DNA from 4 places in the Streptomyces sp. NPDC048424 genome. Region 2 is predicted to be linked to each of the others. Evidence: riboswitches for the same ligand, from Rfam matches in the RefSeq annotation. Region 2 holds a riboswitch; each other region holds the start of a gene.
What was found. Region 2 has a riboswitch for cobalamin ahead of metE (5-methyltetrahydropteroyltriglutamate--homocysteine S-methyltransferase). Riboswitches for the same ligand answer to the same signal wherever they lie in the genome.
Positions count from the first base shown of each region.

Region 1: another riboswitch for cobalamin. It lies ahead of AB0D29_RS08875 (DUF4430 domain-containing protein); the one in region 2 lies ahead of metE (5-methyltetrahydropteroyltriglutamate--homocysteine S-methyltransferase).
Region 3: another riboswitch for cobalamin. It lies ahead of AB0D29_RS30330 (acyl-CoA thioesterase); the one in region 2 lies ahead of metE (5-methyltetrahydropteroyltriglutamate--homocysteine S-methyltransferase).
Region 4: another riboswitch for cobalamin. It lies ahead of AB0D29_RS20950 (hypothetical protein); the one in region 2 lies ahead of metE (5-methyltetrahydropteroyltriglutamate--homocysteine S-methyltransferase).

Region 1 is NZ_JBEZKE010000005.1:23,020-28,813, forward strand. It holds gene aceA (isocitrate lyase) at 1-979, shown strand, start outside; gene aceB (malate synthase A) at 1,086-2,684, shown strand; gene AB0D29_RS08870 (3-hydroxybutyryl-CoA dehydrogenase) at 2,681-3,568, shown strand; gene AB0D29_RS08875 (DUF4430 domain-containing protein) at 3,678-4,166, opposite strand; cobalamin riboswitch at 4,314-4,457, opposite strand; gene AB0D29_RS08880 (SRPBCC family protein) at 4,586-5,041, shown strand; gene AB0D29_RS08885 (alpha/beta hydrolase) at 5,088-5,794, opposite strand, start outside.
Region 2 is NZ_JBEZKE010000008.1:41,645-47,438, reverse strand. It holds gene AB0D29_RS13890 (restriction endonuclease) at 1-249, opposite strand, end outside; gene AB0D29_RS13885 (hypothetical protein) at 575-931, shown strand; gene prpB (methylisocitrate lyase) at 996-1,901, opposite strand; gene AB0D29_RS13875 (MmgE/PrpD family protein) at 1,901-3,421, opposite strand; cobalamin riboswitch at 3,610-3,831, shown strand; partial or broken gene metE (5-methyltetrahydropteroyltriglutamate--homocysteine S-methyltransferase) at 4,002-5,794, shown strand, end outside.
Region 3 is NZ_JBEZKE010000028.1:85,479-91,272, reverse strand. It holds gene AB0D29_RS30335 (P-loop NTPase fold protein) at 1-1,655, shown strand, start outside; cobalamin riboswitch at 1,686-1,912, shown strand; gene AB0D29_RS30330 (acyl-CoA thioesterase) at 1,979-2,422, shown strand; gene AB0D29_RS30325 (ABC transporter substrate-binding protein) at 2,834-3,835, shown strand; gene AB0D29_RS30320 (iron ABC transporter permease) at 3,874-4,944, shown strand; gene AB0D29_RS30315 (ABC transporter ATP-binding protein) at 4,914-5,794, shown strand, end outside.
Region 4 is NZ_JBEZKE010000014.1:35,612-41,405, reverse strand. It holds gene AB0D29_RS20955 (nucleotide disphospho-sugar-binding domain-containing protein) at 1-495, shown strand, start outside; gene AB0D29_RS20950 (hypothetical protein) at 552-1,958, opposite strand; cobalamin riboswitch at 2,068-2,201, opposite strand; cobalamin riboswitch at 2,269-2,407, shown strand; gene AB0D29_RS20945 (prenyltransferase/squalene oxidase repeat-containing protein) at 2,517-5,285, shown strand; gene AB0D29_RS20940 (hypothetical protein) at 5,282-5,794, shown strand, end outside.

The DNA of each region.
Region 1 (5,794 bases), on a different contig from region 2:
CCACACCTACCCCGACCAGAGCCTGTACCCGGTCAACTCGGTGCCGCAGGTGGTGCGGCGGATCAACAACGCGCTGCTGCGCGCCGACCAGATCGCCACCGCCGAGGGCGGCAGCGACACGACCGACTGGCTGGCGCCGATCGTCGCCGACGCCGAGGCCGGATTCGGCGGCCCGCTGAACGCCTTCGAACTGACCAAGGCGATGATCGCGGCAGGCGCGGCCGGCATCCACTACGAGGACCAGCTGGCCTCCGAGAAGAAGTGCGGCCACCTGGGCGGCAAGGTCCTCGTGCCGACCGCGCAGCACGTCCGCACCCTGAACGCGGCCCGCCTGGCAGCCGACATCGCGGACACCCCGACCCTGATCATCGCCCGTACGGACGCCCTCGCCGCGACCCTGCTGACCAGCGACGTCGACGAGCGCGACGCCGAGTTCTGCACCGGTGAGCGCACCGCCGAGGGCTTCTACCACGTCCGGAACGGCATGGCCCCGGTCATCGCCCGCGGCCTCGCCTACGCCCCGTACGCGGACCTGATCTGGGTGGAGACCGGCACCCCGGACCTGGAGCAGGCCCGCGAGTTCGCCGAGGCGATCCACGCGCAGTACCCGGACCAGATGCTCGCCTACAACTGCTCGCCGTCCTTCAACTGGAAGGCCGCGCTGGACGACGACCAGATCGCCAAGTTCCAGCGGGAGCTGGGCGCGATGGGCTACCGCTTCCAGTTCATCACCCTGGCCGGCTTCCACTCCCTCAACCACGGCATGTTCGACCTCGCCCGCGGCTACGCCGAGCACGGCATGACCGCGTACGTCGACCTCCAGGAGCGGGAGTTCGCCGCCCAGGCGCAGGGCTTCACCGCGGTCAAGCACCAGCGCGAGGTCGGCACCGGCTACTTCGACCTGGTCTCCACCGCGGTCAACCCGGCCTCCTCCACGACGGCGCTCTCCGGCTCCACCGAGGAAGAGCAGTTCCACTAGGAGCGCGCCGCCGGCTCCCGCCGGCGCCTTCCGATCGCCGTCCGACGGCGCCCGGGGACCTGTCGGCCCCGGGCGCCGGCCGCCCCACGCCGAGGAGTAGAACCGCATGTCACACACGCCCCTGACCAGCAGCGTCCAGGTCCTCGGCGCGCAGGGTGAGCGCCACGAGGAGATCCTGACCCCCGAGGCCCTGGAGTTCATCGGCCGCCTCGACGCCGCCTTCGCGGACCGCCGCCTGGAGATCCTCAAGGAGCGCCGTCGCCGCGCCGCCCATCTGGTCTCCGGCTCGCCCCTGGACTTCTCCCGCGCCACCGTCGGCGTGCGGACCGACCCCGACTGGCGGGTCGCCCCGCCCGCGCCCGGGCTGACGGACCGGCGGGTCGAGATCACCGGCCCGCCGCAGCGCCGCATGGCGGTCAACGCCCTCAACTCCGGGGCGAAGGTGTGGATGGCCGACTTCGAGGACGCCACCGCGCCCACCTGGGACAACGTCATCGGCGGCCAGCTGAACCTGCTCGACGCCATCGAGCGGCGCATCGACTTCACCACCCCGGAGGGCAAGGAGTACCGCCTCGGGTCGGAGCTCGCGACCATCATGGTGCGCCCCCGCGGCTGGCACCTCACCGAGGAGCACCTGGAGGTCGACGGCCGGCCGGTGTCCGCCTCGCTCGTGGACTTCGGCCTGTACTTCTTCCACTGCGCGCAGCGCCAGATCGACGCGGGCCACGGCCCGTACTTCTACCTCCCCAAGCTGGAGAACCGGTACGAGGCCCGGCTCTGGAACGACATCTTCCTGTTCGCCCAGGACCTGTTGGGCATCCCGCGGGGCACGGTCCGGGCCACCGTCCTGATCGAGACGATCACCGCCGCGTTCGAGATGGAGGAGATCCTCCACGAGCTGCGCGAGCACAGCGCGGGACTGAACGCGGGCCGCTGGGACTACCTCTTCAGCCTGATCAAGACCTTCGGCCACCGCACCGACTTCCAGCTCCCGGACCGGGCCAAGGTCACCATGACCGCCCCCTTCATGCGGGCGTACACCGAACTGCTCGTCCGCACCTGCCACAAGCGGGGCGCCCACGCCATCGGCGGCATGGCCGCCCACGTGCCCGGCAAGGACGCCGAGGCCAACACGGCCGCCCTCGCCAAGGTCCGGCTCGACAAGGAGCGCGAGGCCGAAGACGGCTTCGACGGCTCCTGGGTCGCCCACCCCGGACTCGTCCCCGTCTGCCGCGAGGTCTTCGACGGGGTGCTGGGGGAGCGGCCGAACCAGCTGGAGCGGACGCGCGAGGACGTCGAAGTCGTCGCATCGGACCTGCTGTCGGTCCGCCGGATCGCCGCTCCGCCGAGCTCCGAGGGCATCCGCTCCAACGTGGCCGTGGCCCTGCGCTACTTCGACGCCTGGCTGCGCGGCAGCGGCGCCGTCGCCCTGAACGGCCTGATGGAGGACGCCGCCACCGCCGAGATCGCACGCGTGCAGATCTGGCAGTGGCTCCGCCACGACCGCGTCGACCGGCGCACGCTCACCGACCTCCTCGACGCCGAGTGCGCCGCCCTGGAGGCCGAGGACCCGCAGGCCCTGGTCCTCGAAGCCCGTGAGGTCTTCGTCGACACCGCGCTCTCGGTGCAGCTGCCCGCGTTCTTCACCCCCGAGGCCTACACCCGTCACCTGGTCCGCACCGCCGCCGTACAGGTGACCGCGTGAGCGCCCCGGCACGGCGGGCGACCCGCGTCCTGCGCGTCGGGGTCGTCGGCGGCGGACAGATGGGGGCCGGCATCGCCGAGGTCTGCGCCCGCGCCGGGCTCGACACCGTCGTCGCCGAGGCGGATGCCGGCGCGGCCCGCGCCGCCCGCGAGCGGGTGGCCGTCTCCCTCGAACGCGCCGTCCAGCGGGGCAAACTGGACCGGTTCACCGCGGAGGACGCCCTGGCCCGACTGGTGTTCACCGGAGACCTGGAGGACCTCGCCGACCGGCAACTGGTCATCGAGGCCGTCACCGAGAACCCCGAGGCCAAGGCCGAGGTCTTCACCGCCCTCGACAAGATCGTCGAGGACCCCGAAGCCATTCTCGCCACCAACACGTCCGCCATCCCGATCATGCGGCTGGGCATGGCCACCGGCCGCGCCGACCGGGTCGTGGGACTCCACTTCTTCAACCCCGTCCCCGTCCTGCCCCTGGTCGAAGTGGTCTCCTCCCTCCACACGTCGGCGGACACCCTGGCCGCGGTCGAATCCTTCGCCCGGGAAACCCTGGGCAAGACCACGGTCCGCTCTCAGGACCGGGCCGGCTTCGTCGTCAACGCGCTGCTCGTCCCGTACCTGCTCTCCGCCATTCGGATGGCCGAATCCGGGTACGCGAGCGCCGCTGACGTGGACGCGGGCATGGAGCTGGGCTGCGCCCACCCGATGGGCCCGCTCAAGCTCGCCGACCTGATCGGCCTGGACACCGTCGCCGCCATCGCCGAATCCCTGTACGCGGAGTTCAAGGAGCCGCTCTACGCCCCGCCCCCGCTGCTCCGGCGGATGGTCCAGGCGGGGCTGCTGGGCCGCAAGAGCGGCCGCGGGTTCCACACGTACGACCGGGGCTGATGAGGGACCCGGTGGTGCCGCTGCGGGGTTGAGGGACCCCCGACGGCACGGACAAGGAGCGCGGAGCGGCCCGGTGAGCCGCTCCGCGCTCCTGTCGTGGGACGCTCCGTCAGAAGGACGTCCAGGTGAAGGCCACCTTGTCGCCGGCCTGCAGCTTGAACTGGCAGCCGCCGACCGGGGTCGGCGTGCCGTTGACCGATATGCTCCAGTACGCCGAGCCGCCGCCGCTGACGTTCTTGATGGAGTCCACGGAGAAGTCGTCGAAGGACGCGTACCAGGTGCCGTCCCAGCCGAAGTAGTTCCGGCGCGCGGCGTCGTCGAGCGCGGCCGTCGGGGTGGGCACGGCCGTCGGGTTCGCGGCCCCGTTGGTGCCGTCGCACTTGTGCGTGCCACCGGTCGCCGTGGTGACGTCGTGCCCCTTGGTGTTGACCTTCCCCTTGAACAGCAGCCCGTCGGGGCCCTGCACGGTGAGGGACACGTTGACCGCTCTGTTCGTGTTCGGGGCGGCCTTGGCGTGCGCGACGGCCGGCGCCGTGGCGAGGGCGAGACCGAGGGCCGCCGTGGTGATCAGGGCGCGGCGGGCGAGAGTCTGGCGCATGAAGTGCCTTCCTGGCGTGCATCGAGGTCGTGCGCCGCGGCCCCGATCGCCTCGGGCACACCGCGTCCCCCCGGGCCCGGGGAAGCGGGCACGGGTGATCGGTGAGCCTGGGGCTCAGGGCTTCGTGCTGCAGACCGTGACAGTGAGAAGCCGTACGCACCGCACGCTGGGTGGTCCGACTCGCGGCGCGGATGCGCCGCTCACGGTTGCAGGTCAGCGCCGGAATCACACCGGCTTTCCCCAGTCGCGCAGGCATTCAGTTGGACGTCAGGCATGTACCTGACGAAAGGCATCGTAGGGGGAGCCACCCCGGTCCCACCAGCACTCACCGGTACTCGTCGGCACCCCGGCCGGTCGGCGCGCGCGAGGGAGGGCGTTCTGGGATGGTGGATCACAGGTAGCCACACCGAGGAGCCGACATGTCCGGACAGTTCGAGGCGAGCGTCGAGATCGACAGGCCGGTCGAGGAGGTCTTCGCCTACCTCGCCGACGGGCGCAACGACCCCGATTTCAGCCCGCGCGTCCAGGAGATCACCAGGATCCCGGACGGTCCCACGGCCCTCGGCACGGTCTTCCGCAGCACCGTCAAGGACGCCGGGATGAAGACCGCCCGCGAGTTCCGCATCGACGGCTTCGACCCGCCGCGCCTGATCCGCTGGACGGAGCAGAGCAAGAACCTCGTCACCGCGGAGGGCGGCTACGACCTCGAAGCCCTCCCGGACGGCCGCACCCGGGTCCGGATCTTCAACACCCTGCACGGCCACGGCATCGGCAAGCTGCTCGTCGGCCTCGCGGCGAGCGCCGCACGCAAGGACGCCCCCGACTTCGGCCGCCGTATCAAGGCGGCCGCGGAGGCGTCCCCCACGAACCGGTAGCGCCTGCCGCCGGTGTCAGGCCGGTGTCAGGCCGAAGCCGGGCCGGTCAGAACCGCCCGGGCCCGGACGGGATCGGCAGCGGCTTCGACGGGGTCAGGGATCCGCGCTGCCGCTCACCGCTCGGCGGGTTCTGGCAGGTCACGTCCTGGGCGGGCAGCTTGCCCGTGGTCAGGTACGCGTGGACCGGCGCGTTGGCGCAGGAGGTGGGGTCGGCGAGGTACACGCCGTGGCCCTCACCGCCGGCCGCCAGCACCATCCGCGAGCCCTTGAGCGCGCGGTGCAGGCCCTGGCCGCTGACGAGCGGGGTCTGTGAGTCCCACTCGTTCTGCACGGTCAGCACGTTCGCCTTCTTGTTCATGGGCGTGGCCGCCTCGAGCGGCCGGTCCCAGAAGGCGCACGGCTTGATGTTGGACGCGAAGTCCCCGTACAGCGGGTACCTGGCCTTGTCCTTCGCCGCGTCCCGCTCGTACTGCTCGGTGTAGCGGGGCCAGCTGCCGGTGTCCCCGCACACCACGGCCCAGAACACGGCGGTGCCGTTGTCCGAGGCGGGATCGGCCGCCGCGCCGCCGGTCAGCAGCCGCTTCAGCTCCGTCAGGGTCATGCCCTCGGGCAGCGGCCTGCCCTCGGCCGCGGCCTTCAGGGCCGCGACCAGGGGAGTGGCCTGCGCCGGGTAGAAGAACACCCCGCGCGCGGCACGGATCATGTCCCCGTCGACCTTCAGGCCCTCGAGGTCGATCGGCTCCTTGTCGGCGC
Region 2 (5,794 bases):
CGGAGCGCAGGGTGGCGGCGCGTCCAGGCCCATCGGGCCGGGCGGAACCGATCGGCGCAGGGTGGAGCCGTACGGGCCCGGAACGATGCTCCACCGCGCCAGCGCCACTCCGGCGGCCAGGAGGAGCACGGTGGCGATGGGCAGCACCGGTACGCCGCCGCCCGTCTCCACGGCCGCCTTGACGAAGACGGCCGCCCCGCCGATGCAGATCCCCACCAGCCCCACCGCCAACACGACGTCGCGCCCCATCGACGGAACGCGGACGACCCCATCGCGCCGACGCCCTCCCGATGCCGACATACGGCCCCCCTCTCACTCCTCGCCACCCGGCAGGCACGGCCTGAGCAGTGCCGGGGATGGCTGACCCGGTGCATTCCCTCCTCGTCTGATCAAGATCGCCGGATCCAAACGGCCCCGCCCGGAACCGGCCCCGCGCGGTCGTCCCGGACCTGCACGTATCCGGCTCACGCCATGCTCCCGCCGCACCGTTCCCGGAACGTACCGGCCCCGCAGGCGGCGCGCGGCGGCCGATCGGGTCACACTGGCAGGAAGACGAGTGCGGTAGGGAGGCGGGATGAGCTGGGCGTCATGGACCACACGCGGGATCTTCACCGGGCGCAGCGGGGTCGAGACCGGCGAGAGCGGCGAAACCGGCGCGTCCGGCGAGAGCGGCCTCGTCCTCACCGGTGAGCTCGACATCCACACCACCTGGACCGAGGACGAAGGCCTCGCATACGTCACGGTGCAGTACGCCGGGGCGTCCGACTGGCTCCCGCTTGCGGGAAGCCCCGTCCCGTGCGCCAGCGAGGTGGCAAGCCGCGACCTGCACGATGCGGTCATCCACGCCGTACGAGCCGGAGCCGCCCGTCCCCTGGGTGCCGAAACGCCCCTCGCCGGCCCGGCGGCTCCGCTGAGGCCCCGCCCCAGGTGACCCCCGGGTGTCACACCCGCCCGGGGCGGGGGCAGGCCCGCCAGGAGTTCGCACTCCGGTGGGATCAGGTGCCGGGAGGCAGGGTGAAGTCGAAGACGTTCCCGTCGAAGGCCGAGTACGCGTCGTACCCGAGCACCTCGTAGAGCCGGGAACGGGTCTGCATCCGGGGAAGAAGCGATTCCTGCGTTCCCTCCTCGGCGATCGTGCGCAGGCCGTCCTCGATCGCACCCATGGCCAGGCGGAAGAGGGTGACGGGATAGATCACGATGTTGTACCCGAGGTCCTCGAGCGTGCGCGCGGACAACAGCCGTCCCTTGCCGAACTCGGTCATATTGGCCAGCAGCGGCACGTCCACGGCCGTGCGGAACGCCTCGAACTCGGCCTCGTCGGCCAGGGCTTCGGGAAAGACCGCGTCCGCACCCGCGTCGACGTATGCCTTGGCGCGGTCGATCGACGCTTTCAGCCCCTCCACCGCGCGGGCGTCGGTACGGGCCATCAGCAGGAAGCCGTCGTCCCTGCGGGCCTCGACCGCCGCGCGCACCCGCCGCACCATCGCCTCCCGCGGGACCAGGGCCTTCCCGTCGAGGTGGCCGCAGCGCTTGGGGTTGACCTGGTCCTCCAGGTGGAGGCCGGCCAGACCCGCGTCCTCCATGAGCTGGACCGTCCGGGCGGCGTTCAACGGCTCCCCGAAGCCCGTGTCGGCGTCGACGAGGGCGGGCAGGTCGGTGGTCCGGGTGACCTGCTGGGCGCGGGCCGCGACCTCGGTCGAGGTCGTCAGACCGATGTCGGGCAGCCCCAGGTCCGCGGCGAGCACCGCCCCGGAGAGGTACACCCCGTCGAATCCGGCGTCCTGGATCAGGCGTGCCGAGTACGGGTTCACCGCGCCGGGCATGCGCAACAGCCGGCCCGAGGCGAGCTGTTCGCGCAAGCCCCGGCGCCGGGCGGCCGCGGTGGTGTGGGTGTGCAGCATCAGAACAGTCCCTTCGGGAGGGCTGCGTCGTACGCGGCGGTCCGGCCCGCGTCGACCGCGGGGAACAGGGCGGCGAGCCCGGCGGTGTCCAGTTCCGCGAGCCGGCCGGCCGCGTCAAGGAAACGGTCCTGGGCGTCGGCCGTGACGATGCCCTCGGTCAGGGTGCGGAACTTGCCGGTGTAGGCGGCCCGGTCGAAGGGCCGGGCGCCGGCGGGGTGGGCGTCCGCGACGCCGAGTTCGTCCTCGATGACGCTGCCGTCGTCGAGGGTGACGACCAGGCGGCCGCCGAAGGCCCGGCGCTCGGGATCGGGGTGGTGGTAGCGGCGTGTCCACTCGGGGTCCTCGACGGTGGAGATCTTCCGCCAGAGACCGATGGTCTCCGGACGCCGCGCTCGCTCGGGGGCGTAGGAGCGCTCGTGGTGCCAGGCGCCGTCCTCCAGCGCGACGGCCAGGATGTACGGGACGGAGTGGTCGAGGGTCTCGCGGCCGGCGGTGGGGTCGTACTTCTGCGGGTCGCCCGAGCCCGAGCCGATCACGTGGTGGGTGTGGTGGCTGGTGTGGAGGACGACCTCGCGGATCCCGGAGGTCGGGCCGGTCTTCTCCCGCATCCGACGGGCCAGGTCGATGATCGCCTGGGCTTGGTACTCGGCGGAGTACTCCTTCGTGTAAGTGTCGAGGATCGCCCGCCGGGGCTCCCCCGGGGCGGGCAGCGAGACGCGGTAGGAGGCCTGCGGGCCGTTCAGCATCCAGGCGAGGAAACCGTCCTCGCCCTCGTAGACGGGGGAGGGGGAGCCCTCCCCGCGCATCGCCCGGTCGACGGCCTCGATCGCGGTTTTGCCGGCGAAGGCGGGGGCGTACGCCTTCCAGCTGGAGATCTCGCCCTTACGGGACTGCCGCGTCGCGGTCGTGGTGTGCACGGCCTGCTGGACCGCCTGGTAGACGGTCGCGGTGTCGAGGTCCAGCAGGGCGCCGAGCCCGCCGGCGGTGGCGGCGCCGAGGTGGGCCACGTGGTCGATGCGGTGCTCGTGCAGGCAGATGCCCCGGACCAGGGCGACGTGCACCTCGTAGGCGGCGATGATCCCGCGCAGCAGGTCGGCGCCCGAGCGGCCGGCGTGCTGGGCGACGGCCAGCAGCGGCGGGATGTTGTCGCCCGGGTGGGAGTAGTCGGCGGCCAGGAAGGTGTCGTGGAAGTCCAGCTCGCGCACGGCCGTGCCGTTGGCCCAGGCCGCCCACTCGGGGGAGACCCGCACCTGCGGCGGCAGGCCGAAGACGGAACCTCCGGGCGCCGCCCGGTGGGGTGCGGCCTGGGCCCGGGCCACCGCGACGGGGCGGCGCAGGAGGGACGCCACGGCCACGGAGGCGTTGTCCACGATCCGGTTGACCGCCATGTCGGCAGCCCGGCGATCGAGGGCGGGGGCCCGCTCGGTACCGGTGGCCGTCTCGGCGAGCTTCCAGGCAAGCTGTTCCTCGCGCGGGAGACGGTCGGCGCTGGGATGGACGCGTACCTCGTGCTCGATCACGGAACTCCTCGGGTGCGGAAATCGGCGCGTGCGGAAATCGGACGCTTCGATGTCTCACCCTTCCCCGCTTTCGGAGCCGGGTGGACAGCTCCGAGCTGCGGAATCACTACCCGGCGTTCACGAGCGGATGATCTCGTTTCGACGTCCGATATCTGGAACGCTCTGCCCATTCTTTAGTTCGGCGGCCTAGTGTGGACCTCGCAGCTGGTTCGCCCCCGTCCGCCAGGCGGGATGCGTCGTAAGAGGGAACCCGGTGGGAATCCGGGACTGCCCCGCAGCGGTAAGTGGGAACGACCGCCGTCATACGCACTGGACCCGGACGGGTCTGGGAAGCGACGGCCAGTAGGTGCCTGCCCGAGTGGCCGGCGTGCCCACGAGTCCGAAGACCTGCCCGTTGCCCGAGTGCGAACGATCGCGCCCGGTTTCCCGGTGACCTCGTGGGCGGGTCGGCGTGCTTTCAGGCGGAACCTCCCCGTCGCGTACCCGGACGTACGTGACCCGGCGGTCCGCCCGTTCCCGCACCCTTCGCGCCCTCGGCCCCCACCGGGTCCATGGAGACACGCTCGCGAAGGAGAGTTCCGTGACCACCGAGTCCGCAGCCGCGGCAGTACAGGCCACCGTGTACGGCTACCCCCGCCAGGGTCAGAACCGCGAACTGAAGAAGGCGATCGAGGGCTACTGGAAGGGGCGCGTCACCGCGGACACCCTCCGGGAGACCGCCCACGAGCTGCGCCGGGCCAACCGGGCCCAGCTGGCCGAAGCCGGCATCACCGAGGTCCCGACCGGAGACTTCTCGTACTACGACCACGTCCTGGACACCACGGTCATGGTCGGTGCCATCCCCACCCGCCACCGGGCCGCCGTCGAGGCCGACGCCCTGGACGGCTACTTCGCGATGGCGCGCGGCACGCAGGACGTGGCCCCGCTGGAGATGACCAAGTGGTTCGACACGAACTACCACTACCTGGTCCCCGAGCTCGGCCCCGACACCGTCTTCACCGCCGACTCCACCAAGCAGATCGCCGAACTCACCGAAGCCCTCGCCTCGGGGCACGCGGCCCGGCCCGTACTCGTGGGCCCGGTCACCTACCTTCTCCTGGCCAAGCCCGCCCCGGGCGTGGCTGCCGACTTCGAGCCGATCACCCTCCTGGACCGGCTGCTGCCCGTCTACGCCCAGGTGCTGGCCGAGCTCCGCGCGGCGGGTGCCGAGTGGGTCCAGCTGGACGAGCCGGCGCTGGTCCAGGACCGCACTCCGGCCGAGCTGAACGCCGCGGCCCGCGCCTACCGGGAGCTCGGCGCCCTCACGGAGCGCCCGAAGCTGCTCGTCGCCTCGTACTTCGACCGGCTCGGTGAAGCACTTCCGGTGCTGGCGAAGGCCCCGGTGGAGGGCCTTGCCCTCGACTTCACCGATGCCGCCGCCGCCAACCTCGCCGACCTCGCGGCGGTCGGCGGGCTCCCGGGCAAGCGCCTCGTCGCGGGTGTCGTCAACGGCCGCAACATCTGGATCAACGACTACCAGAAGTCGCTGACCACGCTCGGGACCCTCCTCGGGCTTGCCGACCGGGTCGACGTCTCCGCGTCCTGCTCCCTCCTGCACGTGCCGCTGGACGCGGGCGCCGAGCGCGACATCGACCCGCAGGTCCGGCGCTGGCTCGCCTTCGCCCGCCAGAAGACGAACGAGATCACCACGCTCGCCCGCGGCCTCGCCCAGGGCACCGACGCGATCACCGCCGAACTCGCCGCGAACCGCGCCGACCTGGCCTCCCGCGCCACTTCTCCGATCACCCACGATCCCGCGGTGCGGGCCCGCACCGCGGCGATCGCCGACGCGGACGGGCGCCGCCCCCAGCCGTACGCCGACCGCGCGGTCGCCCAGCGCGCCCACCTGGGGCTGCCGCTGCTGCCCACCACCACGATCGGCTCGTTCCCGCAGACCGACGAGCTGCGCGTGGCCCGCGCCGACCTGCGGGCCGGGCGCATCGGCACGGCCGGCTACGAGGAGCGGATCAAGGACGAGATCCGGGAGGTGCTCGCGTTCCAGGAGAAGACGGGCATCGACGTCCTCGTGCACGGTGAGCCCGAGCGCAACGACATGGTCCAGTACTTCGCCGAGCAGCTGACGGGGTACCTGGCGACCCAGCACGGCTGGGTCCAGTCCTACGGCACCCGCTACGTGCGCCCGCCGGTCCTGGCCGGGGACATCTCCCGTCCGGAGCCGATGACGGTCGCTGGACGACGTACGCTCAGGCACAGACGAGCAAGCCGGTCAAGGGCATGCTGACCGGCCCGGTCACCATGCTCGCCTGGTCCTTCGTACGCGACGACCAGCCGCTCGGCGAGACCGCCCGCCAGGTCGGACTGGCCCTGCGCGAC
Region 3 (5,794 bases), on a different contig from region 2:
CGGAGTACGGGCACCGGGCGACCGACGTGGTGGTGGACGTCTGGCGGGGCGAGCGGATCGGGACGGCCGTTCTCATCGTCATCGCCGGTGTGTTCCTGTGGAGCCTGCGGCGGTGGAGCCGGTGGCGGGACCTCCGGCGGCGCGCCCGGAGCGGGATGGCCGTGACGGGGGTGGTGCTGGCCCTGGCGGCGTTCGTCTCCCTGCTCTTCGACGGCCAAGTCCGGACCGCCGCGGGGAAGATGGACGAAGACCCACGGGCCCTCCTCCTGCTGCTCTCGGCACTGGTCGGACTGGCGAACCTGCAGCCCGAACGGGATTGGGAATTCCGCGGCCGCATGCTCCTCGGCTCCGTCGCCCGTGGTCGGATCGCGCTCGGAATGCTCCTCGTGTCGATCGCCCTGCTCCTCACCAGACCCGCACCGCAGGCGATCGCGACCGACCCCGAGAATCCCCTCCGGCTCGCCTGCGTTCTCGCGGGACTGCTGCTGATCAAAGCGGCCCTCTGGAACCCGTCGAACCCGATCCCGCCCCTCGTGTCCGCCTGCCAGGACGAGCTGTACCGGCTTCAGACCCTGCAGACGGCCTCCTCCGCCGTCACCGCGGGGGCTCCGCAGCTCCTCACCACGCACACGGCCTCGCTGTCGACCCTGCCGCCGAACTTCCCCGAGCTGGTGTCCGACTTCCGTGACCTGCTGACGGGCATCGCCGCCGAGCAGCACCGGCTGGAGCAGCGCGTCGTGATCGCGATCGACGAACTGGACCGGCTGGGCTCGGACACCCAGGCGCTCGCGTTCATGAACGAGATCAAGGCCATCCTGGGCGTGCCCCACGTCCACTACCTGATCTCGGTCGCCGATGACGTCGGCGCCTCCTTCGTACGCCGGGGGCTTCCGCACCGCGGTGTCACCGACAGCTCGTTGGACGACATCGTGCACGTCCTGCCGTGCACGCTGGAGGAGTCCAAGAAGATCCTCGGGCGCCGGGCGTCCGGCCTGTCCGAGCCCTACAAGGTGCTGACGCACGCCCTCGCGGGCGGGATACCCAGGGACCTCATCCGCTACGGCCTGCGCCTGGACGAGATCAAGTCCAAGACCCAGCTCATCGAACTCACCGACATCACACGGCAGTTGATCCTCGAAGAGCTCGGCGACACGCTCGCGGGGTTTCGCACGCTCCTGAGCAAGCAGCAGTGGACGCCACTGACCAGCGCGGTCCTCATCGCGTTCCGGAACCTGACGGGCCATGTCCGTCCGGGCTGCCCCTGCGTCTCCCCCGAGCTCCGGCGGGCCCTGGAGCACGTGGCCTTCCACCCCCTGCACCGAAACCTGGGCGAGGAGCTTCCGGACGCGGCCCGGAACCTCATCGACGAGGCGTCGGCGTACGTCCTGTTCTCCCTGACCCTGCTCGACATCTTCGGCGAGGGCGACCTGGCCCGCCGCCGGGACGAGGCGGCCGCACGAGGGCCGGGAGGGGACCTGGACCTGCTGGGCCAGGCCCGTCAGGAGCTGGAGGTGTCCCCGTACAGCGCCCGGCAGTTGATCGGCTCCATCCGCACCGCGTGGCGGCTCCCGGACGGCCCGGCCGCCGGCCCGCCCCCGACGGTCCCGCCCGCCCGCAGCTCCGACTGCCCCCGCCACCCGCGGCCGGCGGCCTGACGGGCCGGCCGGGGGCGGCGTGCTCGCGGGTAGGGTGTGGGTGCAGCTGGTTCGCCCCCGTCCGCCAGACGGGACGCGTCGTAAGAGGGAACCCGGTGGGAATCCGGGACTGCCCCGCAGCGGTGAGCGGGAACGACCGCCGTCATACGCACTGGGACCGGAACCGGTCCTGGGAAGCGACGGCCAGTAGGTGCCCGCCGGGAGACCGGCAGGCGCGCCCGCGAGTCCGAAGACCTGCCACTGCCCGCACGCCGAAACGTCGTGCGGGGTCCCGAGGAACGCCTCCGGGACCTTTCTGCCGCGACTCGCGAAGGAGAGTTGACGTGGCCGATCAGACCGTCGCCACCACAGGACGCGTTGCCAAGAGTCCGGGTGACTCCCGGGTGACGCTCGCCCACATCATGAGTGAGCACGACACCAACCTCTACGGCACCATCCACGGCGGCGTGGTGATGAAGCTCATCGACGACGCGGCCGCCGCCGCGGCGGGCCGCCACGCCGACGGACCCGCCGTCACCGTTGCCGTGGACCGGATGTCCTTCCTGGCGCCGGTGCGCGCCGGTGACCTGCTCAGTGTCGACGCCGAGCTGGAACGGGCGGGCCGGACGTCGATGACGGTCGGCGTGCGCGTCCGGGCCGAGCGCTGGAACGCGTCGGGCCCCACGACCGAAGTCGCCACCGCGCGACTGGCCTTCGTCGCGATCGACGCCGAAGGCAGGCCGCGCCCCGTCCCGACCCTCGACGCCCCCGACCCACTCCCCGCCTAGGCCGCCTCTTCCGCACGGCGCCGCTACCGGGGCTCCACCCTGCGCCTCAAACGCCGGCGAGGCTGAATTGGTGCGGCGAAGCCGGAGGCGGTGCGGCGCAAAGATCGGGGCTCCGCCCCGGACCCCGCTCCTCAAACGCCGGAGGGGCTGAATATGGTGCGGCGAGGCCGGAAGGTGGGGCGGGCCGAGGGATCGGGGCAGCCGGGCCGGTTGGGGCGGGGTCGGGTGTGTGTCGGGGTGATCCCCGCAGGGCGCCAAACGCAAGGTGCCCAGTCGCTCCGACTGCCCGCCACGTTTGGCGCCCGAGGAGACACCCCGGCGCGCGCCCGGCCCCGTCCCAACCGGCCCCCGCCGCACCCGGAACAACCGGACCCCGGAACATTCGATCCCCCCGCGGTGAGAGGACCACCCATGCCCCGCAACCACCACCCGAAGGCCGTGCTGTCCGCACTCGCCGCGGCCCTGCTGATATCCGGCTGCGGCGGCCCGGCCGCGCCCTCCGCCGCCTCCTCGCCGGAGGCGACCGGCTCGGCCGCCGCCGGCTTTCCCGTCACCCTGGACAACTGCGGGGTGACGAGCACCTATCGGCGGCCCCCGCAGCGCGCCGTATCGCTCAACCAGCACGCGACCGAGGTGATGCTGTCGCTCGGCCTGGAGAAGTCGATGGTGGGGACGGGCTATCTCGACGACAAGATCCTCCCCGAGTACCAGGCCGCCTACGACGGCGTGAAGGTCCTCTCCAAGGAGTACCCGTCCTTCGAGGCGCTCCTGGAGGCCGAGCCCGACTTCGTCTACGGCGGGTGGACCTCCACCTTCGACGAGAAGGAAGGCCGCAGCCGGGCCGCCTTCACCAAGGCCGGGATCAACACCCGCCTCAACACCGAGGAGTGCCCCACCGGTCCGGTGGACGTTTCCGCCATGGACGAGGAGATCCGTACGGTCGCCAAGATCTTCGGGGTGCCCGAGCGGGCCGAGGAGCGGTTGGGGAAGCTGCACGCCACCCTCGACGCGGTGGAGTCCCGGCTCACCGGGGTCACCCCGGTCAAGCTCTTCGTGTACGACAGCGGCGACAAGACGGCCTTCACCGCGGGCGGCAAGGGCATCGGCAACGAGATGATCCGGCGGGCCGGCGGGGTGAACCTCTTCGCCGACCTGGACAAGGCCTTCGGCGACGTCTCGTTCGAACAGGTGGCGCAGCGCGCCCCCGAGGCCATCGTCATCTACGACTACGGCGACCAGTCCGTCGAGGACAAGAAGAAGTTCCTGCTCGCCCATCCGGCGCTGAAGGACGTGCCCGCGATCAAGAACCAGCGGTTCGCGGTCCTGCCGCTGTCCTCCACGGTGGTCGGCGTGCGGGTGCCGGCGGCCGTCGAGTCGCTGGCGCGTCAGCTCCACCCGGGCCGCGTCCAGTGACCGGGGCGGGGACGGGAGCCCCCGCGGCCCCGGCTGCCGTGGAGGCCGCCCTTCGCGAGGAGGGCCGGCCCGTCCTCGCGCGGCGCCCCGGGATCCCGTACTCCGTGGTGCTGGCCCTCCTGGGCGTCCTGGTGCTCTGCGCCGCCACGGCCGGGATCGCGGCCGGCTCGATCAGCGTCCCGGCCGACCAGGTGTGGGGCATCCTGCTGCACCGCGTGCACCCGTCCCTCGCCGAGCCGACGTGGACCCCGGTGCGCGAGACGATCGTCGTGGACGTCCGCCTTCCCCGGGTGCTGCTGGCCGGGGTGGTCGGCGCGGGGCTGTCGGTGGCCGGCATGGCTCTGCAGGCGCTGGTCCGCAATCCGCTGGCCGATCCGATGCTGCTGGGCGTGTCCTCGGGGGCGTCGGTCGGGGCGGTGCTCGTCCTGGTGCTGAACCTTTCGGTGTTCGGGCTGTTCACCCTGCCGGTGGCGGCGTTCTGCGGGGCCCTGGCCTCCCTGGTCGCGGTCTACTTCCTGGCCCGTTCCGGCGGGCGGATGACGACGGTACGTCTGGTCCTCGCGGGTGTGGCCACGGCCGAGGTGCTGTCGGCGCTGGCCAGCTTCCTGATCGTCACCTCGAACGATCCGCACAAGACGCAGTCCGCGCTGCGCTGGATGCTCGGCGGGCTGGCCGGCACCACCTGGACCACGGTGTGGATCCCTGTCGGCGCGGTCCTGCTCGGGACGGCCGTCCTCCTGGGTGTCTGCCGTCCGCTCAACCTGCTGCTGGCCGGGGAGGAGGCGGCCGCGGCCCTCGGTCTGGACGTGCACCGGTTCCGCGGCGCGCTGTTCACGCTGGTGGCCCTGATGATCGGCACGATCGTGGCGGTCAGCGGGCAGATCGGGTTCGTCGGGCTGATCATGCCGCACGTGGTGCGGCTGCTCGTGGGCGCCGACCACCGTCGCGCGCTGCCCGCCGCGGCCCTCCTCGGGGCGGCGTTCCTGATGTCCGCCGATCTGGCCGCGCGGACGTTCATGAGTCCGGAGGAGATACCCGTCGGCATCCTCACCGCCCTGGTCGGCGGTCCCTTCTTCCTCTGGCTGATGCGACGGAAGGCGGCCGGGTGAGCGACCGACCGATCGGAGAGCCCGGATCCCTGCGCGCCGAGGAGGTCAGCGTCGTGGTCGACGGCAGGGCGCTGGTCCACCGGGCTTCGCTGCACGCGGCGCCCGGCGAGGTCGTGGGCCTGGTCGGCCCCAACGGCGCCGGCAAGTCCACGCTGCTGCGCACCTTCTACCGGGCGGTGCGGCCCACCTCGGGCCGGGTCCTCCTCGACGGCGAGGACGTCTGGCGGATGCCGGGCAAGCGGCTCGCCCAGCGGCTCGCGGCCGTACTCCAGGAGACCGCCGGGGACTTCGAACTGACCGTCTACGACGTGGTGGCGATGGGCCGTACCCCGCACAAGCGGGCCTTCGCGGGCGATGACGCGGACGACCGCGACATCATCACGCGGTCCCTGGCGGAGCTCCGCGTCGACGCCCTCGCGCACGCGCCGTTCGACCGGCTGTCGGGCGGGGAGAAGCAGCGGGTGCTGATCGCCCGCGCGCTCGCCCAGCGCACGGGGACCATGGTGCTGGACGAGCCGACCAACCACCTGGACCTGCGCCATCAGCTCGACGCGCTGCGGCTCGTGCGCAGGCTCGGAGTCACCGCCGTCGTCGCGCTGCACGACCTGAACCTCGCCGCGGCGTTCTGCGACCGGATCTGCGTCATGGCGGGCGGCCGCGTCGTCGCCACCGGAACGCCCGAGGAGGTGCTGACGGCGCGGCTGCTGTCCGAGGTGTACGAGGTCGAGGCGGAGGTCATCGAGCATCCGCGCACCGGGGTGCCGTTCGTCAGCGTCCTGCCCGGCTGGGAACGGCCGGCCGGCGGGGCGCCGGAGGGCGGAGAACCGGATGGAGAGGTGCCGCCCGTTCG
Region 4 (5,794 bases), on a different contig from region 2:
TCCCGGCCCCGGATCGCCGTCACCCTCGGTACGGTGGTGACCGCCTTCGCGGGCGTCGACCCGGTCAGCCGGGTGATAGCCGAAGCCGCCTCCGTCGACGCCGAGTTCCTGCTCGCCGTGGGCGACACCGACCTCGGCCCGCTCGGCACCCTCCCCGCCAATGTCCGCCCCCTGCCCTGGGTGCCGCTGGCCCAGCTGCTGGACACCGCCGACGCGGTCGTGCACCACGGCGGCTCCGGCACCATGCTCACCGCCGCCGCCCGGGGCGTCCCCCAGCTGATCCTCCCGCAGGGCGCCGATCACTTCATCAACGTCGACGCCGCGACGGGCCTGGGCTTCGCCCTGCGCGCGAGCGGCGACAGCGTGGACGCCGGCCTGCTCAGCCGGCTCCTCACCGACGAGGACCTCCGCAAGGCCGCCGCCACCACCCAGGCCGAGATATCCGCACTCCCCTCCCCCACCGACCTGGTCGCCTCCTTCGAGGCCCTCCGGTAACGCCGGTCCTCAGGGCCGGGTGCGTGGCTCCGTACGGGCCACGCACCCGGGAGGGATCAGGCGCCCCAGCGCAGGGCGATGGTGTCGCCCACGTTGATCACCTTGTTGCGGGCGGCGCCGGCGAAGGCGGAGCCGTCGACGCTGACCTTCCAGGTGTTGGAGCCGCTGTTGGCCTTGCCGTTGACGGCGGTGATCGTGCCGGTGCCCGACGAGGGGGTCACGCTGGTGACGCAGCCGGCCGGGGTGGCCCCGGTGGTGGCCGCGTTCAGGACGTCACCGAGGGTGGTGGTCGTGCCGGTCGGGGTGAAGGCGACGGAGCAGACCTTCAGGCCGCCGGCGCCGTCGTCGACGGTGAGGGCCAGCTTGGTGGCCGTACCGGCGGTGAAGGTGGACTGGGCGACCCACTGCGGGGCGCCGGGGGTGACCGGGACCGGCGGGGCGGCGGTGAAGCCGCCGGCGACGGCGCGCAGGGAGTCGATGGAGGAGTAGGGGGACGGGGTGGTGTCGGCCGGCTTGTACTTGAAGCCGCCCGCCGGGTTGTACTGGTTGGCGAGCAGGAAGTCGATCGGGGTCTTGTTGGAGGCGGTGAGGAAGTCTCCGGTCTGCGGGTTGATGCCGCAGGCGTTGAGCCCGGCGACGCCCCAGCCGTTGGAGCTGGTGTTGACCCCGTACATGGAGTTGAAGGCGCCGGTGGTGGCGAGCCTGCCCTTGAGGAAGTTCTTCCCCTGGACCACGTCGGCGTCGGTGTTGGGGACGCCCGAGACGCAGAGGGCCGCCATCGCCGCACCGGTCATGTCGACGTCGCCCGCGGTGGCCAGCGCCGTGGGGTTGCCCTCGGCCTTGCTGAAGGTCCACCCGCCGTCGTTGTGCTGATTGGCGCGGATGCGGGTGACGATCGAGTCGGTCAGCGCCTGCGGGATCCGGGTGCCGCCGGCCTGGGTCTTGGCGCCGCCCAGCGAGAGGGCCGCGAAGACGGTGCCGTTGAAGTTGCCGGACGGGCCGAAGTAGCCCGCCTCGGCGGTCTGCCAGTAGGAGTAGACGTTCGCTATGAGGTTCCTCGAGTCCGAGACGCGCGCCGGGTCGATGCCCGCCGCGTACGCGTTCAGCGTGCCGCGCTCGTAGTCGGTGACGACCGGGGTGGCGGACGGCCAGCCGGACGTGGAGATCAGGTTGCGGTAGACGGTCCGGGCGTTCTTCGTCGTGTCACCGCCCGGGGCGACGTCGACGACCGCCGTACCGGCCGCGGCGAAGGCGCTGAACGCCCACTCGTTGGACAGCCCCGAGCCGGCGTACGAACCGTCCGCCGCCTGCAGGGACTTGAGGTAGGCGACGCCGTTGGTCTTGGACGTGGCGATCTGCGCGGGCGTCGAGGTCGCGAAGGCGGGCAGCGCGGTGAGGGCGAAGGCGCCGAGCGCGGCGGGCACCGCGAGCGCGAGGCGGCGGGAGGTACGGGGACGGGACATGGCCTGCTCCTGGAATCGGCGGACGCCGGCGGGTCCCTGCTCCGTCCCGGCCCGTTCGGACGCGGGCGGGCATGGCGGAGGCCGCCGTCCGGAACGCGTGGTACGGCTTCTCGGTGCTGCGTTGCCGCGTGGGCATTCGGGCTCGGGAACGGCCCCCGCCGTCCCACACCGCTGCGCGTCAGCCCCGGATTCTCACCAGGTTCCCCCATGTGGCAGCCCTGGACGCTACCCGAGTGATCAGGGGTCCGCCAGCCGTCCCGGCAGCGATCCGAACGACGGTTGCGGTGAGACACACGCCACCTTGACGCCCTGCCTCGGCCCGTGTTGCACTCCGCCTGACAAGAACTCAGCACCAGGGGAAGCCGGTCGAAGTCCGGCGCTGACCCGCAACCGTAGGCCCGGCACCCGCCGGGCGAGTCGGAACACCTGGTGTGCAGTCATCTGTACGAAGAACGCCGTCGCGGACTACGGCGTGGTCGTCTCCGCTCCCCCACGAGCCCAGCCGTGCCGGGGGCGCATCGCCACGCACGCAGCCGCCCGGCAGAGACGAGGGCCGCGGTGGGGACCGAACAGCGGGACGAACGGCGTACGCACACCAGACGGCGGCTGCTGTCCCTGGCAACGGCGGCGTTCCTGACCGTCGGTGCGGGAGTGGCGTTCCTGACGGCGCCCACCTCCGCGAACGCCGACCCCGTCGAGCAGTGCACGGCCACCGCCGGCGCGGTCGTGGCCGTCGACTTCGGCCCCTTCGGCGGCAAGGTCGAGCGGGGCTGCGACACCACCCCCACGACGGGCTACGAGCTGCTGCACACGGCCGGGTTCACCACGGTCGGCACCCGGCACGACGGTGACGCCTTCGTCTGCCGCCTCGGCTTCGGCGCCTTCAACTCCGGTACGGAGTACCCCACCGCGGACAAGGAGGACTGCGTCCTCACCCCGCAGGCCACCGCCTACTGGTCGTACTGGCACGCCTCGCCCGGCGACCAGAAGTGGACCTACAGCTCCCTCGGCGCGAAGTCCCGCGAGCCGAAGCCCGGTGACGTGGACGCCTGGGTGTTCGGCGGGACCGACGTCGGCGGCACCTCCGGCAAGCCCACCTTCTCCCCCGACGACGTGCGGGCCGGCGGTGGGGGCCCCAAGCCGGACCCCACCGGCCCGAAGCCGCCGGACGTACCGCCGGGCGCGGTCGACCTCCCCGCCGCCACCCGCTGGCTGACCGGGAAGCTGATCGACGGTGAGCGCGTCGTCAAGGCGGACTCCACCGATCCGGACTACCCGGCCACCACCGAGGTGGTCTACGCCCTGGCCGCGGTCGACCCCAAGAGTCCGGCCGCACAGAAGGCCGCCGCCTTCCTCGCCACGCCCGCGCACACGCAGGCGTACGCGTACCCGGCCGGCAAGGACCAGGCCCCGGACGCCACCGCCGCGGCCCGGCTCGCGCTCGTCGCCGAGGCCACCGGCAAGGACCCCCGCGCCTTCGGCGGGCGCGACCTGCTCGGCGACCTCGTGAAGTACGTCTGCACGAGCGGCGTCGAAGCCCCCGAGCCGGTCCCCGGCTGCATGACCAAGGGCGACTTCCGCACCCCCTACCAGGCCGAGGGCCAGGCCCTGGCCGTGATCGCCCTGCTGAACGGCGGGGTGACACCGCCCGCCGACGCCGTGGCCCGGATGACCGCGTTCCAGTGCGAGGACGGCGGTTTCAGCAGCATGCTGCTCCGCGCCGGCGACTGGTGCGACAGCGAAGCGGGTGCCACCGGGCTGATGACCCTGGCCCTCAAGCGGGCCGGCGGTCACGACCCCGTCGTGGAGAAGGGCCGCGCGTACCTGAAGAAGGCCCAGTTCCCGACCGGGTCGCTGCCCGCAGCCTCGTACACCACGGTCGGCAGCTCCTTCTCCACCGGCCTGGCCGCCCAGGCCCTGCGTGCGCTCGGTGACCCGCTCTTCGCGGACGCCGCGGTCTCCTGGCTGTCGCGGGAGCAACTCCCGGTGGGCGCCTTCACGTTCGAGGATCCGGACACCGACCCCGTCCTGACGGCCACCACCGCGGCCACCATCGCCGGCGCGAAGACCGACCTGGTGGCGCTCACCACGAAGAAGGCCGACCCGCCGAAGCCGTCCCCGGACCCCACGAAGCCCGTACCGGGTGACGGGCCCGACCTGAAGAAGGGCACGGCCTACCTCACCGACCACAGTCGGCTGGTCCAGGGCCGGTACTACGAGAACAGCCCCGGCAGCGGCTTCGCCGACTACGGCCTGACCATCGACGGCGCCTACGCGCTCGCCGCCACCGGCGAGGACAACACCACCCTGCGCAACGTCGTCGACTTCCTCGACAAGGGCGGCAAGGACGGCAAGGGCCGCGGCGTGCACGACTGGACCCTGATCGGCACCAAGTACGCCGGCGGCGGCTCCATCGGCAAGACGGCCCTCCTCGCCCAGGCCGTGGGCCGCGACCCCCGCGACTTCGGCGGCCAGGACCTGATCGCCGCACTCGCCAAGGCCGTGTGCCCGGCCAAGTCGGCCAAGCCCGACCGCTCCTGCGCCGACAAGGGTGCCTACACCAACGCCACGTCCGTCTTCTCCCAGTCCCTCGGCGTGATCGCCCAGGTCCGCGCGGGCGAGAGCGCCGCCGTGGGAGAGCCCATCGCCTACCTGAAGAGCCTCCAGGAGCCCTCGGGTGCCTGGCCCAGCCTGATCGGCGAGCCCAGCCAGGCCGAGGTCGACTCCACCGCCATGGCGGCGATGACCCTCGACCTGTTCCCGGACGCCGCCTCGCAGGCGGCCGTCGACAAGGCGCTGACCTGGCTGGCGTCGCAGCAGAAGGAGGACGGCGGCTTCCCCGGCGCTTCGGGCAACTCCGTCAACTCGGCGGCGCTGGCCGTGCAGGGCATGTCTTTGGACAGCGCCAGGTACGCGGACCGCATCGCCAGGGCCCGCACCTTCCTGGCCTCCCAGCAGAACGGCGACGGCGGATTCAACGTGGCGAAGGGCGGCCAGCCCGGATCCGACGTGCGCGCCTCCACCCAGGCCGTCGGCGGAGCCACCGGCATCTCCTTCGCCACCCTCACCCGCAGCCTGGACGGCACCACCCCGCAGCCCGTGCCCAGCACCTCGGTCCGGCCCTCCGGCTCCCCCTCCGCGCCCGTCATCGTGACCCCGGGAGAGGGCGCGGGCGGTACGGGCTCCGGTTCGGGCGGTGGCGGCCTCGCCTCCACCGGCGCCCAGGTCGGCGGACTCGCCGCCGCGGCCGTGGCCCTCGTCCTCGGCGGCTGGGGCGTCACCCGCGCGGCGCGCAAGCGCCGTACCGTCACCGGAGGCGGGGCATGACCGGCCGCGTCCTGCGCGCCCTGACCCGTACGGCCGCCGCGCTCGGGCTGACGGTGGCGGCGTTCGCCGCCACCGCGGCCCCGGCCGGGGCGGCCCCGCAGCCGATGGGCCAGTGCACCACCTCCTCCGGAGTCGTCCTCGCCGTGGACTTCAGCCGCTGGGGCGGGCCCGTCTACCGCTCCTGCGGTACGACGCCCACCACCGGCTACGAGCTGCTCAACCAGGGCGGTTGGGCCACCACCGGCACGGGCCACGACGGCCCCGCCTTCATCTGCCGCATCGGCTACAGCGGGTACCAGGGCGGGAAGCAGTTCCCGACCCCGCAGCAGGACGACTGCGTCCTGACCCCGCCCGCCTCCGCCTACTGGTCGTACTGGCACGCGGGCCCGGGCCAGAACACGTGGGAGTACAGCCAGCTCGGCGCGATGCTCTACAAGCCGAAGCCCGGCAGCGTCGACCTGTGGATCTTCGGGGGCACCAACATCGAGGGCACCGAGGGCAAGCCCACG